DNA from 3 places in the Rahnella sp. CJA17(1/100) genome. Region 1 is predicted to be linked to each of the others. Evidence: predicted binding sites of a transcription regulator. Region 1 holds the regulator's gene; each other region holds the start of a gene.

Evidence for each region. The regulator Fur, encoded in region 1, represses iron uptake genes when iron is present. The targets are predictions, from matches to a motif close to ATAATAATGAGAACNACTATCAA.
Region 2: the regulator Fur is predicted to act here: its motif matches at 2,255-2,277, upstream of AACU55_RS07410 (TonB-dependent receptor domain-containing protein).
Region 3: the regulator Fur is predicted to act here: its motif matches at 3,432-3,454, upstream of fes (enterochelin esterase).

Annotation. Positions count from the first base shown of each region.
Region 1 is NZ_CAWOJA010000044.1:19,965-25,890, forward strand. Features, by position in the region: gene chiP (chitoporin ChiP) at 1-641, shown strand, start outside; gene chiQ (ChiQ/YbfN family lipoprotein) at 655-990, shown strand; gene fur (ferric iron uptake transcriptional regulator) at 1,119-1,574, opposite strand; gene fldA (flavodoxin FldA) at 1,887-2,414, opposite strand; gene AACU55_RS16925 (methyl-accepting chemotaxis protein) at 2,836-4,500, shown strand; gene ybfE (LexA regulated protein) at 4,577-4,858, opposite strand; gene ybfF (esterase) at 5,120-5,902, opposite strand.
Region 2 is NZ_CAWOJA010000011.1:240,114-246,039, reverse strand. Features, by position in the region: gene map (type I methionyl aminopeptidase) at 1-5, shown strand, start outside; gene AACU55_RS07425 (PadR family transcriptional regulator) at 61-543, opposite strand; gene AACU55_RS07420 (siderophore-interacting protein) at 546-1,358, opposite strand; gene AACU55_RS07415 (TetR/AcrR family transcriptional regulator) at 1,497-2,108, opposite strand; gene AACU55_RS07410 (TonB-dependent receptor domain-containing protein) at 2,496-4,868, shown strand; gene AACU55_RS07405 (DUF3313 domain-containing protein) at 5,076-5,738, shown strand; gene AACU55_RS07400 (paraquat-inducible protein A) at 5,765-5,926, shown strand, end outside.
Region 3 is NZ_CAWOJA010000093.1:139,846-145,771, forward strand. Features, by position in the region: gene fepD (Fe(3+)-siderophore ABC transporter permease) at 1-199, shown strand, start outside; gene fepG (iron-enterobactin ABC transporter permease) at 202-1,230, shown strand; gene AACU55_RS25330 (ATP-binding cassette domain-containing protein) at 1,227-2,024, shown strand; gene fes (enterochelin esterase) at 1,998-3,338, opposite strand; gene AACU55_RS25340 (TonB-dependent siderophore receptor) at 3,567-5,837, shown strand; gene gdhA (NADP-specific glutamate dehydrogenase) at 5,907-5,926, opposite strand, start outside.

The DNA of each region.
Region 1 (5,926 bases):
TTGCTAAAGCCTCGTACAAAATGGATCTGCTGGGTAATCCGCTGACCACCAGCTATCAGTTCTATGGCGCAGAAGACCGCATCAGTGACAAGAATGATCCGAACAGTCTGTATGACGGTCTGGCATGGCTGCAGGCGCTGACTTTCGGCTATACCACCGGGCAGTTTAACTGGCGTCTGGAAGGGACGATGGTGAAAGCGGAAGGGAATCAGGGTTACTTCCTGCAACGTATGACCCCGACCTATTCCTCTTCAAACGGTCGTCTTGACGTGTGGTGGGATAACCGTTCTGACTTCAACGCCAACGGTGAGAAAGCCGTGTATGCCGGCGTGCTTTATGATCTGGCGAAATGGGATTTACCGGGCTTAGCGGTAGGTGGTTCGTACGTCTATGCGTGGGATGCCAAACCGAGCACCAACGCCGCTTACGACCAGAGCCAGCGCCTGAAAGAAAGCGCCTGGAGTCTGGATGCGCTGTACACCATTCAGGAAGGTCGCGCGAAAGGGACGTTGTTCAAACTGCATTACACCCAGTACGACAACCACTCTGATCTTCCTAGCTGGAGTGGCGGGTACGGCAACATATTCCAGGATGAAAAAGACGTGAAATTCATTGTCATCGCTCCATTCACTATTTTCTGAGGTCGTTATGTCGATGAATAAATTACTGATGATTGTGATGTCGTCCGTGCTTCTGGCTGGTTGTGCACCTACCGCCGATCAGGCACAAATATCCCAAACGCGGGAAGATTACCGTGCCTGTATCAATACGTCAGAAGGCAATCCGGACAAACTGGCATCCTGCGAGGTGTTACTGAATAAACTGAAACAGGAAAAAGCCCACCAGCAATTTGCAGAACAGGAGACGGTGCGCGTGGTGGATTACCAGCGATGTCTGACGGCGCGTAAAACTGGCGACGGTCAGGCATATGCTGCTGATTGCGGGAAAATATGGCAGGAAATAAAAACGAACAATTCACCTAAGCCGTGAATCTCAGCAGCGAAACATGCCCCGGCTTGCCGGGGTTTTTTATGCCTGCTATCCGGGCTCAATCTGCATCGATATCAGACATAAAAAAACCGCTTTTCAGCGGTTAATTTAGTCAAAGCCTGTGCAGATTACTGCGCAGGTTTATCGTTGTGCAAAGAGTCATCTTCGCGGCAATCGCCTGCTTCACAGTGACCGTACAAATACAGGCTGTGGTTGGTGAGCTTGATACCGTGTTTCTTAGCAATCTCACGCTGACGACCTTCAATATATTCGTCACGGAATTCGATCACACGACCGCAATCCAGACAGATCAGGTGGTCGTGGTGATGTTGCTGGGTCAGTTCGAATACGGACTTGCCGCCTTCGAAGTTATGACGGGTGACAATACCGGCGTCGTCAAACTGGTTCAGAACGCGGTAAACCGTCGCCAGGCCAATTTCTTCACCCATATCAATCAGTTGCTTGTAAAGATCTTCCGCACTAACGTGATGACCTTCCGGCGCTTGCAGCACTTCCAGGATTTTGAGGCGCGGAAGCGTGACTTTTAAGCCGGCTTTCTTCAGTGCGGTGTTGTTGTCAGTCATGCGGATTCAGTCCTGTTACTATGTGCTAATCAAGTTGAGGCATGCAGCCTGTGGCATCGGCGGCACAAAATTATTCGTTTAGTCTCTTCGTTTAACGCAATGTGCCAATTCTCGTCAACGACAGCCTGTTAATAAAGATCACAAATTGCCGGTCACATTTGGAATGCAACGACTTGATCAATAGAAAAAACAGAGGAACTCAGTGTACCTTGATACGACCGAAAGTTACAATTTTGTAGCAGTTAAATTGTTAATTTCAGTAATAGTTTGGCCCTTCAATTGTAGAATAAATCCTCAGGGCCAACAGGGTTTTTAGCCAATAATTTCAGAAAGGCTAAGTTCTTCTGTGATCTGTTTCACCCAGGCATCAACACGTTCGCTGGTCAGTTCGGGCTGACGATCTTCGTCAATTGCCAGTCCTATGAAGTGCTTATCATCCGCCAGGCCTTTAGATGCTTCAAAGTGGTAACCTTCGGTAGGCCAATGTCCGACAATCACTGCGCCGCGTGGCTCAATGATATCGCGCACGGTGCCCAGCGCATCGCAGAAATATTCGGCGTAGTCTTCCTGGTCACCGCAACCAAACAGTGCCACCAGCTTACCTTCGAAATCTATCTCTTCCAGCGTTGGGAAAAAGTCGTCCCAGTCACACTGCGCTTCACCGTAATACCAGGTTGGAATGCCGATAAGCAAAATATCGAATTTTTCCAGATCCTCTTTGCTGCTCTTCGCAATGTCATGCACCTCTGCAACATCTTTACCCAATTGCTTCTGGATCATTTTTGCGATGTTTTCGGTGTTACCTGTATCGGATCCAAAGAAGATACCTACAACGGCCATAAGATTACCTAACCTCTTGTTCTCAATGAAGTGCTCTGCAACGCAGGCAATAATAATGCAGATGATAGCAAACTCGTGCGGCGGAGAATATGCTTCTGCTCGCCTTCTTAACTGGGAAATAAGTTTATCGGGCAATATTTTTAAGTGTTATCGCCTTTGTGTGCTTTCACCCGCGGCGAATTAACCTCAGGCTTAATAAGGTCAAAAGCAAGTTTGAGAAATAAGTCGTCACAATACTAAATTTCGAGAACATTCCGCCGATAGATGATTCGGGAGCAATCTCAACATAATAAAGAAATCGATGCCCGGAGAGGTGTTCAAACATGTCCTGGGGCACTTGCCTGCTGGTTACCTGTCTTGATTCTCCGCATCCCCGTCAATCCTCAGGCCAGAAACAGACATGTTTCGAGAGAGGCATATCGTGCAGTTTTTAAAAAATATCACCATCAGGGCCGCTTTATTAACCATTCTTGGCATCTTTTGCGTCATGTGGGCAGGTGTTTCCCTTTACACCGTCACCTCACTGGACACACTGACCCAAAATACCAAAAATAGTACCGAGCTGGTCAACAATATGGCGCTGATCAATAAAGGAAATGATCAGTATTTTCGTACCGTGACGCGCCTGAGCCGCGCCGTGGCACAGCTTCAGGCCGATCCGTCAAAAGGTCCGGAAATTTTTGATACCGCCAAACAATCACTCAGTGGGCTGACGCAGGCTCTGGCCAGTTTTAAAGCGGCACCGCATCCGGGGCTGGAAGATTCCTCCGTGCAGGAATTAATCACCAGTTGGGAAAATCTGATCACGCAGGGCGTCACGCCATTGTTCGACGCAGCCCGCAGCAAAAATACGGAGTCCTATAACCAGCTAGCCAATTCCACCGTACCTGCACTGAGCCGCAGCTTTGGCTCATCGATGGAGAAAGTCAGCGGTCAGATCGCTGTCGATTTTGATGCGGCACAACGGCAATCCACCCATCTGACGTCATTTAGCAAAGTGATTCTGCTGACGGCATTTGGTATCGGGCTGGTGATTTTATTGCTGACTGACCGTTATCTGGTGATGGCGCTGGTGAAGCCGCTGGATAAAATCCGCGGTCACTTCGCGGTGATCGCCAGCGGCGATCTGACGTTTTATCTGGAAGAATTCGGTAAAAACTGCGCCGGTAAGCTGATTCCGTTGCTGAACGAGATGCAGTTGAGCCTGGTCAATACCGTTCAGACCATCCGCAACTGCACCAATCACATCTATCAGGGCGCGTCAGAAATTTCAGCCGGGAACAACGATTTGTCTTCCCGTACGGAAGAACAGGCGTCGGCGCTGGAAGAAACCGCTGCCAGCATGGAAGAACTGACGGCTACCGTTAAACACAATGCCGATAACGCGCATCACGCCAGCCAGCTGGTGATGGAGGCTTCCACCACCGCGCAGAAGGGCGGCAACATCGTGGCAGACGTGGTCAGCACCATGAAAGATATCTCCGGCAGCTCGAAGAAAATTGCTGAAATCACTTCTGTGATTAACAGCATCGCTTTCCAGACCAACATTCTGGCGCTGAATGCTGCCGTCGAAGCGGCACGTGCGGGCGAGCAGGGGCGCGGTTTTGCAGTGGTTGCCAGCGAAGTGCGCAATCTTGCACAACGCAGTGCGCAGGCGGCGAAAGAAATCGAGCAGCTTATCAGCGAATCGGTTTCCCGCGTCGACAGCGGTTCGAAATTGGTTGAAAACGCCGGTCAGACGATGAATGAAGTGGTGCGCTCAATTACGCATGTCACTGACATCATGGCGGAAATCGCCTCTGCATCCGATGAGCAAAGCAAAGGAATCAGTCAGGTGGCGGTTGCCGTCACAGAAATGGACAGCGTCACACAGCAGAACGCCGCGCTGGTAGAACAGGCGTCGCAGGCTGCGGTATCACTGGAAGAGCAGGCTTCATTGCTGAACAATGCCGTTGCTACGTTCAAACTTAAAGATAGCGTGACGAGCGTCGGTTCACGTCCGGCGAAGTCAATTTCCGCACCGTTATTGCGTCCGGATACCAGCATGCTTTCGGCGAAAAGTGCTGAAAACTGGGAAACGTTCTGAGCAGGAAGACGTGAATTAATATGGAATAAGTAAGAAAAAACAAACGGGTAGCCTGAGAGGGTTACCCGCTTTTCAATCAGCCTTCATGACCGTTAAGATGCGACAGCAGCATCTCTTCAATCAATTCGCTACGACTGATATTGCGTTCTTCTGCCAGCTTATTGAGCATATCAACAGCATCGGCATTCATTTTCAGCTCCACACGACGCAGGCCGCTCGCTTTATCGCGGCGTAACTGGTTGCGCTTATTGATCCTGAGCTGTTCATCACGGGATAGCGGATTTGTTTTTGGACGCCCCGGACGACGGTCATCTGCGAACAGATCAATCGTCGTGCGATCCAGTTGTTCTTTTGCCATAGGTAGCGGTACAACCAGGGAAGTTTTTACATCGGAAAACCGCAAGCCGGTTCCTGACGAGCGTTTCACACATTTCGGGCTAAGAAACCCTGACCCAATTCACCTCCCGCGACTCACTGTGAGTAAACGGGGCGGCAAAATTATAGCGCGCAATCATACACTGGCGCACCAGGGGTTCACAACGCCTGATTACCCTGATTTCATGATAACTTCTTAAGCTGTGCAGACTTTTTGCACAATTTATCCCCAGGATGTTAAACCTCAGGCCGCATCGATGAAACGGTGCACCGCGCGCAGTACTGCATCGGGTTTTTCCGCGTGCACCCAATGACCGGCTCCCGCCACCACATGCGCTTTGGCCTGCGGAAATTGTCGGGCAATCGCGTCGCGATATTCATCCTGCACATACGGCGATAGCCCGCCACGGATAAACAGCGCCGGACGATCCCACGGAGGCACGTCTTCCCAGCCGGTAATAGTTTCGTATTCACTGAGCAGCACCGGCACGTTAAAGCGCCATTCTCCCTGCTGGAATGATTTGAGCAGGAACTGGATCACGCCGTCTTCCTTTATATACGTACGCATGCATTCGGTAGCGGAGGTACGGTCGCGGAGTCCTGCCTCGGTCACGGCATTAATCGCCGCAAAAATCTCATCATGGCGACGCACGTGATAATCCACCGGCGCGACATCAATGGCGATCAACTTTTCGATACGGTCGGGGATCAGTGCCGTCAACGCCATCGCCGCTTTCCCACCCATTGAATGGCCGATCACAATGACTTTTTGGAAACCAACAGCATCCAGCGTTTCCACTAAATCCTGCGCCATGGCGGCGTAAGACATTTCATCAGAACGTCCTGACTGGCCGTGATTACGCAAATCCACCTGTAACACGTTATGCTGTTGTCTCAGGTCCCGGGCCAGAATGCCCAGATTATCAAGGGTGCCGAACAATCCGTGGATGAGCAAAACCGGCAGTGCAGTGCTGCCAGCGACTTCAGATTCTTGCAGGCGATAATGTAATTTCATAGAGAAGTTCATACAGATAAACAATCTCATTAGGTT
Region 2 (5,926 bases), on a different contig from region 1:
AGTGACAATACCGGGACAGTAAAGCCTCCATCCGGAGGCTTTTTGCTTTCTGAGGTACGGCTAACTGCGCTCGATTTCTTTTGTTGCCCGGTCTAACGCATCGGTGATTTTATACAGTGTCTCCTGTGCGATGGGGCCTTTCGCCAGCCGCAGGTTAAGCGCCATGCGGATATTGTTTATCGCGCGCTGCATTTCAGGAATGCTGCGATTGTTGGATAAAATCGCCAGCGAATGCAATTTTTCCGTCACTGAGCCGAGCAGTTCTCCCTGTTCAGCCAGCGACTGTGCGCCTTCCGGTGTAATCGCATATTGCTTCTTACCGCCCTCTTCCTGGCTGGCCGAAATCAACCCCTGTTCTTCTAAAAAGGTCAGGTTCGGATAAATGATACTGGCGCTCGGCTTGTATTCACCTTTGGATAATTCTTCGATGGCCTTGATCAGTTCATAACCGTGGGCGGAACGCCGCTGCAAAAAATGCAGCATCAGCAGGCGGATATCCCCCGTTTCGAACATTCTTTCGCGGCGGTGTTTATGATTCATCATCGTTATTTATTATGCCAATAGGCCACACAACGCACCAGGTTCGCATCCAATCCACGGGTTTCCACAAAATAATCATTCAGCCCTTTCACGAATTTCCCTTCACCGGTGACCCAGATGTAGTAATCACTTTCTGGCAGCGGCAGGCTTTTCAGTTTTTTAACCGCCGCGTCATCTTCCTGATAACCGTTGTGCCCGTCGCTGACAATCCATTCGATGTTGAAGTCTTGTTCATCCTCTAAATAGCTGATGCAACTCACGTCTTTCACTTTCACCAGCACGGTGATTTTGGCGTCAGACGCCGCCTGTTTCAGCTCGCGCAGACGGCGTTTCACTGCCGGAAGACCGGTTTCATCGCAGACATACAACTGCCATTTATAGGTAGTCGGGATGATCAGTGAACCACGTGGCCCGCCGATGATCAGTTTATCGCCCGGTTTCGCACCCGCCGCCCATTCGCTGGCGACACCCCCGTCGTGAATATAGAAATCCAGCGTCAGTTCGTTGGTCTGTGCATCGTAATGCAGCGGCGTGTATTCGCGGTTCAGCGGACGCGGCCCTTCGCCCCACACGATCCCTTCTTCGGTTGCAGTGGGTGGTGTAATGACATCCCCCGGATTCGCCGGGAAAAACAGTTTGATGTGGTCATCGAAGCCGCGTGACGTAAACCCGCTCAGCTCGTCGCCGTTTAATACAATGCGTTTAAAACAGCCGGAAATCGTTTCACTGTTTTTTACCGTGATATGACGGAAAACCAGTTCATTTTTGACACGAACCGGCAGATTTGCGGCAGGGGTTTCAGTGCGATGTTGTGCCATCACGTTCTCTCTTTTGCGGTAAGGTTTGCTGAAAGATATATCTTAGTCATGTTTTCCGCAATCCCGGAAAGTGTAAGGAAAAACAAAAAAGCCATCGCGGTGGATGGCTTCGGATTGCAGTGGCCGGAGGAAAAATGGCTAGCGCACGGCGCCGTACAGGAACATCTCGACGGCGTTTTTCACCAGTTGCTTGATCTCGATGACGTCCAGTGGCGCAGGGTCGCTCTGGTACAAACGCATATTGGTTTGCGCCGTCACCAGCGCCAGAAACTGGCGGGCGCGCAAATCGGCATCGGCATTGCCGAGTTGCCCTTTTTGCATCGCCAGCGCTAAAAATGCCGCCAGTGATTCGATGGCTTCACCCGGACCGGCATCGTGAAACAACATACCGATGTCAGAACGCCCGGCTTCGGCAATCACCATCCGGTATACCGCCAGCGCGGTACCGTCGTTGGTCAGCACCAGCAACATTCTTTCACCAAAACGGGTCAGCACCGTTTCAAGCGGCAGATCAGGCAAGGGGGCGGAAAGCCCGTCAACGGCATCGGAAAGATGCCCGGTGGCGTAGGCTTTAACCACCGCCACCAGCAGCGATTCTTTGGAGGGAAAGTAATTGTAAAGTGTGGCTTTTGATCCGCCAAGCCGCCGGGCAAGCTCATTCATCGAAGCACGCTCGTAGCCGCACTCCTGAAATAATTCCGCCGCGGCATCCACAATCGCATCCCTTCTGGCCTCGGTACGTACTTTCATTTTCACTCCTTAACTGTACGGTACAGTTTCTATTTGTACCCACTCTAACCATGCCTTTCCGGCTTGTAAAGCCGCGCCCCCCTGGCCCGTTTCGAAAGACGAATTGCAAAGATTTCGTTAAGAATTACATTTTTTTTATCATTTTGTTGATAACAATTATCAGTATCATTATCATTCTCACGAAGCCGAAATGGGTGCGGATGTTAAATAAACCCATATTTTATAAGGACAATGGCCTTTTCACGGAAGAATTGCATGCAGATGACCAGCGCGTCTGATTTGTCGAAAGGCAGTAAATGCGAGCAGAACTTAAAAAAATTAGTCCAGGACTTATAACAAATGTTCAAATCCTTTACACAGCAGGGTTTGGTGAAAAACGTCATTTTCATGGGGACGATTCTCACCACCACCTTTAACGTAAATGCAGCGGAAGCCGTTAAAGACAATACCGATCTCACAGCAAGCAATACGCAATCTTCTGAAGCCATCAAAAAAAAACCGGCGGTGCGTACCGCGCAGGATCTGGCGCAGAACAATGAAGAAGTCATGACTGTCACCGAAACGATGCCGGATAAAAAACCAGGCTCGAAAACCACCATCACGGCGGCAGAAATGCAGCGAAAAGGCGGTAATGATTTCGGCACTATCATGCGTTATGAGCCGCTGATCACCGCGACCGGCGCGAGTGGCGGCTCCGGCAACGGCAAAAGCGGCTTCGACCGCAGCGGTTATACCGGCTATAACATCCGTGGACTGGAAAGCAACCGCGTCGGTATTGACGTCGACGGTATACCGCAGCCAAACGCTACCGGGCGCAGCTACGTCAGCCGTGCGGGCCTGAACACCTTTGGTATTGGCCGCGATTACATCGACCCGTATATTTACGGTCAGGTGGATATTGAATCCGGCGCCACATCAGCCGATCGCGCCAACACCTCCATCGGCGGTGCCGTTTCCTTCCTGCCAAAATCTGCCGACGATTACCTGCGTCCGGGCAAGGAAGTCTATTTCGGTTACCAGTCTGATTATGATTCTTCGGATCGTTCCTGGCACAACGGCATCACCGCTGCCGCCGGTGACGAAACCCTGCGGGGCCTGATCGCCATCAGCCGCCGCGACGGCCAGGAAACCAGCAACAACAGCGATACGCTCGATGCGTATCCGGCCAACTGGCACTCTGACGCCATTATGACGTCAGTCATCTGGCAGCCGAATGATGTACATAAAGTCACCGGCACCCTCGATTACTACGAGAAAGTGAACCACACCCATTACGATACCTGGAACAATGCTGGCAGCGCGATTCTGGGTACCGCACAACAGCAAAGTAACACCCGCCGCTGGGGCGCGAGCCTGAAAGATGAATGGACGCCATTCAACGATTACCTGGATGCCATCGTCTCGAAAGTGTATTACCAGTACACCCAGGCACACGACAACACCTATCTGCCAAACGAAAGTAAGCAGATGATGAACGTCTACTCAAACTATGACGTGAACACCTACGGCGCGGAGACCAGCTGGCTAAAAACGCTGGGTCGTCATGAGCTGAGTGCCGGTATCAACGGCCGCGTGTCCAACACTGAACGTCCGTTCCGCGAAAGCCCGGATCAAAGTGCTTTCACGACTATCATGCAGCCGGAAGCTAACAGCCGGACGTATATCCTCGGCGGCTTCCTGCAAGACACCATCAAGTTTGACCTCGACGGCCATAACTTCTCTGTGGTGCCTGCGGTGCGTGTCGCGTATCAGAATACCAAGGCAGAAAACCTGTCAGACTTGTCCAACAGCATTGTTTCTGAAGATCAGGTTTCCACTCTGTACGGTAAAGCCAACTCCGATACACAGGCCCTGCCATCACTGGCCTTCACCTATGACATCACCCCTAAGCTGATGACTTACCTGCAGTACCAGCGCGGTGCCCAGTTCCCGGATGCCAGCCAGCTTTACGGCTCCTGGAACCTCGGTTCTAACTATGCAGGCCGTGGTCAGTACGCGCTGATCGGTAACACTAATCTGAAAACCGAAACCAGCAATAACTTTGAATGGGGCATGAAAGGCGAAGCCACGGAAGGCGTGACCTTCAAGACTTCCCTCTTCTATAACACCTACAAAAACTTCATTGCTAACACCCGTTACACCCGCGCGGGCAGCCCGGGTATGTTCACCAATGTGCCCTCCAATATTTATACGATTTATCAGGCAGAAAACCGCGATGAAGCCTTTATCTACGGTGGCGATCTGAGTACCAAAATTAACTACGGTACCTGGTTCAGCAGCGTTGATGGCCTGAGCACCACCTTCGCACTGGGTTATGCCAAGGGTGAATCGAAATCCAGCTACGATGGCGACAAATATGTTGACCTCGACAGCGTGCCGCCAATGAAGTTTGTGGCTGGCGTGGCATGGGATGCGCCATCCGGCATCTACGGCACCGCCCTGACCGCCACCTTCGTGAAAGGCAAAAAAGCCGAAGCGACTAACCGACAGAGCTACACCAATGCCGGGACGCCAATCACGGGTTCCACCACCGAATACATGAATGTGCCGGGCTACGGTATGGTGGATGCAACGGCCTACTGGAAAGTCGCGAAGAACGTGAAACTCAGCGGTGGCGTTTATAACATCACCGACCGCAAATACTGGGATTACCTGAGCAGCCGCACCCTGACCGAAACCACCAATCAGGATGAGTACAACAAAGCGCTGGCCGTGATGCCGGGTCGCAGCTTCCAGTTGGGCGTGAACGTCGATTTCTAACCGATAACGCCCGAACGGACAACATCAAAGGCGTCATGTGCAAACATGACGCCTTTTTTACGCCTTGTGACCTTCTCCTCAAAACTAAACCCACCTGTACATTTTCTTGACATGGGAATTTTATTACTCCATAAATGAACCGTACCGTACGGTTTTGAAATAAACCGAAACCGACGTCCCGTGACGATTCTTAAAAAGGTAGGAAAAATGTCTGCATCCGTTTACGGCTATTCTCTGGCGGCTTTGATTTCTTTGGGTTTTCTCACCGGGTGCGCGAGTACCCAGCCTGTGCCCTACACCGGGGTCACCTCTTCTCCACAAATGAAACCTGATACCCAGGACGATTCAGGCCATATCGCATACAGCTACAACACCCCGACGGACTGGAATAAATACAGCCGCGCGATCCTCGATCCGGTGGTGATTTATCAGGGCAAGGATGCCCAGTTTGATGACGTCACGGCGGAGCAAAAACAGCAACTGGCGGCGTACATGCAGCAGCAGTTCGGCAAAAGTGTCGGCGGGCGTTTCCCGCTGACCAACGCTATTACCCCCGGCACCTTACGCATCCGGCTGACGCTCACCGGCGCGCAAACCACCACCGCGTTTCTGGGCACGTTCACCCGCTTTGATCTGATGGGCGGGCCGTACAACATCGTGCAGTCAGTGCGCGGCAAACAGGGTTCATTCACCGGCTCCGTGAGTTATGCGGTGGAAATTTATGACGCCCCCTCCAATCAGTTGCTGAAGGCTTATATCGCGAAGCAATACCCGAACTCGCTGAACATTGGCGCGACCTGGGGTGCGCTGAGTGCGGCCGAAACCGGGCTGGATAAAGGCGCGGAACAGTTGCAGGCACAACTGAAATAAGTGACGGCAGGACACAGGACATCACCATGAAAATCTATCCGCAGCAGGTCGTTTGCAAACATTGCGACAGTCTGTATACCCGAAAACCTGTGCGGTCCGGCGAGGCCGCACGTTGCCAGCGTTGCCGTGCCGTACTGTATCGGGGAAGCTGGCTGAGTCTGGAACAATGGTTTGCGCTGACGGTCACC
Region 3 (5,926 bases), on a different contig from region 1:
GCGCTGGATCTGTCGTGCGGATCCGCGCTGGATGCTGCCGTGGACGCTGGTGTTAACCCCGACGCTGTTGCTGGCAGCCGATATCGCCGGGCGTTTTCTGGTGACCGGAGAATTGCGGGTTTCCGTGGTGGTCGCCTTTATCGGCGCGCCGGTGCTTATTTTCCTGGTACGCCGTCCCGGTGGATTACACAGAGGTTAACCATGAGCCAGACTCTTACAGAACCTCGCCCGCTGAAAAAACCTTTGCTGCTGTCGCGCCCCTTTCTGACCGCCTGCGGACTGGTGTTATGCCTGATCCTGCTGGCGGTTTACGCGCTGGGTAGCGGGACACTGGCACTGACGCCGTCGCAGGTTGTCGGCGCCCTGCTCGGCGACGGGCCGAAAAACCTGAGCATTATTGTCACGCAATGGCGTCTGCCGCGCGTGGTGATGGCGATGGTTCTCGGTGCCGCACTCGGCATCAGCGGCGCGATTTTTCAGTCGCTGCTGCGCAATCCATTGGGAAGTCCGGACGTTATCGGTTTTAACACCGGCGCGTATACCGGCGTTCTGCTGATTATCGTGTTGTTCAATGGCGCTGCGGGCGACCTTCTCCCCGGCGCGATGGCAGGCGGCGTCGTGACCGCACTGGTGGTATACGCCCTGGCGTGGCGTCAGGGCATCGAAACGTTCCGCCTGATTATCGTCGGTATCGGCGTACGGGCGCTGCTGATTGCGGTCAATACCTGGCTGATTATTCACGCCTCGCTGGAATCGGCGCTGACGGCTGGCTTGTGGAATGCTGGTTCGCTCAATGGCATAACATGGGAGAAAAGCCTGCCGGCGACCGGGATGATTATCGTCGCCTGCATGCTGGCGCGTTGCTTATCCGCTCCGATGCGGTTGCTCGAAATGGGCGATAATGCCGCCTGTGCGCTGGGCGTACCGGTAGCGCGTTCACGTTTATTGCTGATGCTGGCGGGCGTGGCGTTGACCGCCGCGGCCACCGCGCTGGCCGGGCCAATTTCCTTTATTGCGCTGGTGTCACCGCAAATTTCGCGTCGTCTTTGCGCCAGCCAGCAGCACGCTTTATTTTTCGCGGCGCTGACCGGCGCGCTGCTGTTGCTCGCCGCCGATGTCACTGCACAACGGCTGTTCACGCCCTATCAGTTACCCGTAGGCGTGCTGACCGTCAGTCTGGGCGGCATTTATCTGATTGGGTTGCTGATCCGGGAGTCGCGACGCTCATGAATACTGAACACTCTTCCCCTTTGTACGCGAAAGATCTGACGCTGGGTTACGATAAAAAAATCGTCGCCCGCGAACTCTCCGTCTCTATCCCTCAGGGAAAACTCACCGTGATTATCGGGCCGAATGCCTGCGGTAAATCCACATTATTGCGCACGCTCAGCCGCCTGATGCCGCCGCAATCCGGCACGGTATTTCTCGACGGTAAGCTGATTGGCGATTACGGCACCCGGGACGTGGCGAAACGCCTCGGCCTGCTGCCGCAAAGCTCAACGGCACCGGGCGATATCAGTGTGGCGGATCTGGTGGCCCGCGGGCGTTACCCGCATCAAAGCCTGTTCAGCCGCTGGACAGCACAAGATACGCTGGCGGTGAACGACGCCATGCACGCAACGGGAGTATTCGAACTGGCGGAAAGCACGGTGAATTCACTTTCCGGCGGACAGCGCCAGCGGGTGTGGATAGCCATGGTGCTGGCGCAACAAACGCCGTTGTTATTGCTGGATGAACCGACAACCTGGCTGGATATCGCGCATCAGATTGATTTGATGGAACTGATGTGTCGCCTGAATCAGGAAAACGGCCGCACGCTGGTGGTGGTGTTGCACGACCTGAATCAGGCATGTCGTTACGCCGGGCATCTGATTGCCATGCGCGATGGAAAAATACTGGCTGAGGGCGCACCGGCAGACATCGTCACACCGGCACTGATCGAACAGGTTTTCGGGCTGCGCTGCGCCATTATCGACTGCCCGGTTTCGCATACACCGTTAATTATCCCGCTGGGTAACGGTTGAATCTCCGGCGCTGCACGGCTCTTCGTTCCACAGGTATTGAAGGCCATCGGCTAATCCGCCGCGCCAGCTCAGCGTATCGTGACCGGCATCGACCACGCGATAATGCACGCTGTTTTTGGTGCGGCTCAGCAGCTCATCCATCTGATTATTCACCTGATAAATCAGTCGTTCATTGCTGCCCGCTTCCATGAAAATTTTCAGATGGCTGGCAGCCCCCAGCCCGTTACTCACCTCACGCAGTAACAAATCCGCCTCGTCAGGATTTTCATCCTGCTGCGATTTATTACGTCGCGGCCACCAGAAAGAACCGGACTGACTGAGTACCAGACCGAAGCGCTGCGGCCAGTGCAAACCGGCGTACAACGCTGACAGCCCGCCAAAGCTCTGCCCCGCCACCACTGTTTTGTTCGCATCGCTGCTGTGCGGTGCGAGCGTCGCCACGGCGGGCAATAACTCCTCCTGAACGGCCAGCCAGAAATCTGCATTACAGGTCAGTTCGCGGCTGCGGGTCTGTGTATCGATCACATCAATCAGCACGTAGACGGCCTGCGGCAATGTGCCTTCCTGCGTCAGTTGCATCAGCGGCTGCCAGACCGGCATCTGCTGCGCCCAGAACTGGCCGTCGAGCAACAGCGCCAGCGGGCGCGATGCCGGATCCTGGCTTTCGCCGGTGGTGTAGATCCAGACCTTGCGCCGGTTGCCCAGACGCGCACTGTTCCACTGATAGGTTTGCAGTTTTGCCGGTTTCTGTGGCAACGCGGCACCGTGGAGATCAAACTCCCGCCAGGCAGGCTGCGGCAATGCGTCGGGCATATGCAACGGCGACAGAGCGTGAGATTTCGCCCCCGGCCACGGCTGATTCGGATTCAGCGGGTCATAAATCGCATGGGCGAACATATCTTTCCACCATTCCCGCGCAGCCAGCATGGCGGTATAAGCATCGGGATCCTGCGGGAACTCTCTGCCGGGCCCGGTGCGCGGGATCAGGCTGTAGCTGCCGCGCCAGCCGGAGCGCAGCGTAATACTCAGCGACCAGACATCGGTTCCCGCAAGTCTTTGCAGACTTTGCGGCGGTAAAGACTGATGGTGATCGGTGATGCCGTTGATGTTGATCCACACCCGCTGGAAATCCGATGTCGCCTCACTGCCCTGCGGATCCCGCCAGAAGAACGTCACGTTGCATACGTCATCATTCAGCCGTTCGATCAAGGGTGAACCCTGCGCTTTAATGTCTTTCCACCATTCAGCACTTCCCGCCTGAGAGCTTGCTAACATCGCCTGCGCGGTGGGTTTTTCCGGAAACTGCGATTTCATCATGTTTACGCTTTACAGTCTTTTGGCAGTGAGAGAAGGCATAATTTGCAGAATAATTGACCTGCTTCCTGCAAATTATGAATGGGAATCGTATTGATAATTGTTTGCATTTGCAATAGTGTATTACCGCCCGTAAACGGGACGATAAAAATACACACACAACAGGCCATCCTCCTGTTCACTAAATCTGTTTTGCAGGAACGGATGGATTTCAGGGCAGAATCCACTATGAAAAGCAGGCTACCACACTATTCTCTGGCAACCTTAATCGGGCTGGGATCAGCACTTTCTTTGCCCGTCAGCGCGGCAGAAAGCACCACAACCCGCACAACAGACGCCAGCCAGAACACCGCAGAAACACCGGAAGACACCAGCGACACACTGGTTGTCACCGCCGCACAGCAAAACCTTCAGGCTCCCGGCGTTTCCACCATCACTTCTGATGAAATCCAAAAACGCCCTCCGGCACGCGACATCAACGAACTTATCCGCACCATGCCCGGCGTAAACCTTACCGGCAACTCTACCAGCGGCCAGCGCGGTAATAACCGCCAGCTCGACATCCGGGGTATGGGCCCGGAAAATACCTTAATCCTGATCGACGGTAAGCCGGTGAACAGCCGCAACTCAGTGCGTCAGGGCTGGCGCGGTGAGCGTGATACCCGCGGCGACACAAGCTGGGTTCCGCCCGATATGATTGAGCGCATCGAAGTGATCCGCGGCCCGGCGGCGGCGCGTTACGGTAACGGCGCGGCGGGTGGCGTGGTGAACATCATCACTAAAAAAGACACTCAGGAGTGGCACGGTTCCTGGAATACCTATCTGAACGCACCACAACATAAAGATGAAGGCTCGACCAAACGTACCGATTTCAGCCTCTCCGGCCCGCTCAACGATCAGTTCAGTTTCCGCCTGTTCGGTGGCTACAGCAAAACGCAGGCTGACGCGCAGTACATCAACGACGGTCATCAGTCTGAGCGTACCGGCACCTATGCCGACACCGTTCCGGCAGGTCGCGAAGGCGTGATCGATAAGAATATCGACGCCCTGTTGCACTGGGATTTTGCCCGTATGCAGTCGCTGGAATTTGAAGTGTCCAACAGCCGTCAGGGCAACCTGTACGCAGGCGACACGCAGAACACCAACACCAGTGATTTGGTGAAAAGCATGTACGGTGAAGAGACTAACCGCATTTACCGCCAGTCCTACTCGGTGACCTACAAAGGCGCATGGGATAACGGTGTGACCACCAACAACTACGTGCAGTACGAAAAAACCCGTAACTCGCGCATGGATGAAGGGCTGGCGGGCGGTACCGAAGGCATCTTCTCTGACGAAGACTTCAACACCATCGCTCTGGGCGACATTCTGGCGCACAGCGAAGTCAGTATTCCGTTTGAGCTGGGCGTGCCGCAAACCGCGACGTTCGGCACGGAATGGAACCAGCAGAAGATGAAAGATCCGTCTTCCAACACGCAGGCTATGCTCGGCGGCGCGATTGCCGGTACCGACAGCACCAACCGCAGCCCCTATTCTCAGGCAGAGATTTTCTCGCTGTTTGCCGAAGATAATATTGAGCTGACCGACAGCACCATGCTGGTGCCGGGTCTGCGTTTCGACCATCACTCCATTGTCGGCAATAACTGGAGCCCGTCGCTGAACCTGTCTCAGGAACTGGGCGACGATTTCACCCTGAAAATGGGTATCGCCCGCGCCTATAAAGCGCCGAGCCTGTATCAGACCAACCCGAACTACGTGCTGTACAGTAAAGGTCAGGGTTGTGCGGCCAGCGGCGGCGGTTGTTATCTGGTGGGGAATAAAGATCTGGATGCGGAAACCAGCGTTAACAAAGAGATCGGACTGGAATTCCACCGCAACGGTTATCAGGCGGGCGTGACCTATTTCCGCAACGATTATCGCAACAAAATCGAATCCGGTTATCTGCCAACCGGCACGTCCTCCACCGGCACAACTGATGTATATAAATGGGAAAACGTGCCGAAAGCCGTGGTTCAGGGGCTGGAGGGCACGCTGAATATTCCGGTCAGCAGCACCGTTTCCTGGAATAACAACGGCACGTACATGATTGAAAGTAAAGACAAAGAGACCGGCGATTATCTGTCGATCATCCCGGAATTTACCATCAACTCCACGCTGAGCTGGCAGGCGACGGAAGATCTCTCTCTGCAATCTACCCTGACCTGGTATGGCCGTCAGAAGCCGAAGAAATACAACTACAAGGGTGAAGCCGTCACCGGCAGTGAGAAGAATGAAGTCAGCCCGTATTCTGTGGTCGGCATGAGCGGCACCTACACCGCGACCAAAAATGTCAGCGTCACGGCGGGTATTGATAACGTCTTCGACAAACGCCAGTTCCGTGCGGGTAATGCCCAGACTGTGGGTAATGCCACCACCGGCGCCTATATGTACGGAGCAGGCGCGGCCACCTACAACGAGCCGGGCCGCACGTTCTATATGAGCCTGAATACGCACTTCTGAGTATGTTGCCCGCATAAAAAAAGCCACCTGCAAAGGTGGCTTTGTTGTTTCTGAAACCTGACTTTGGGCTTACAGCACGCCCTGCGCCA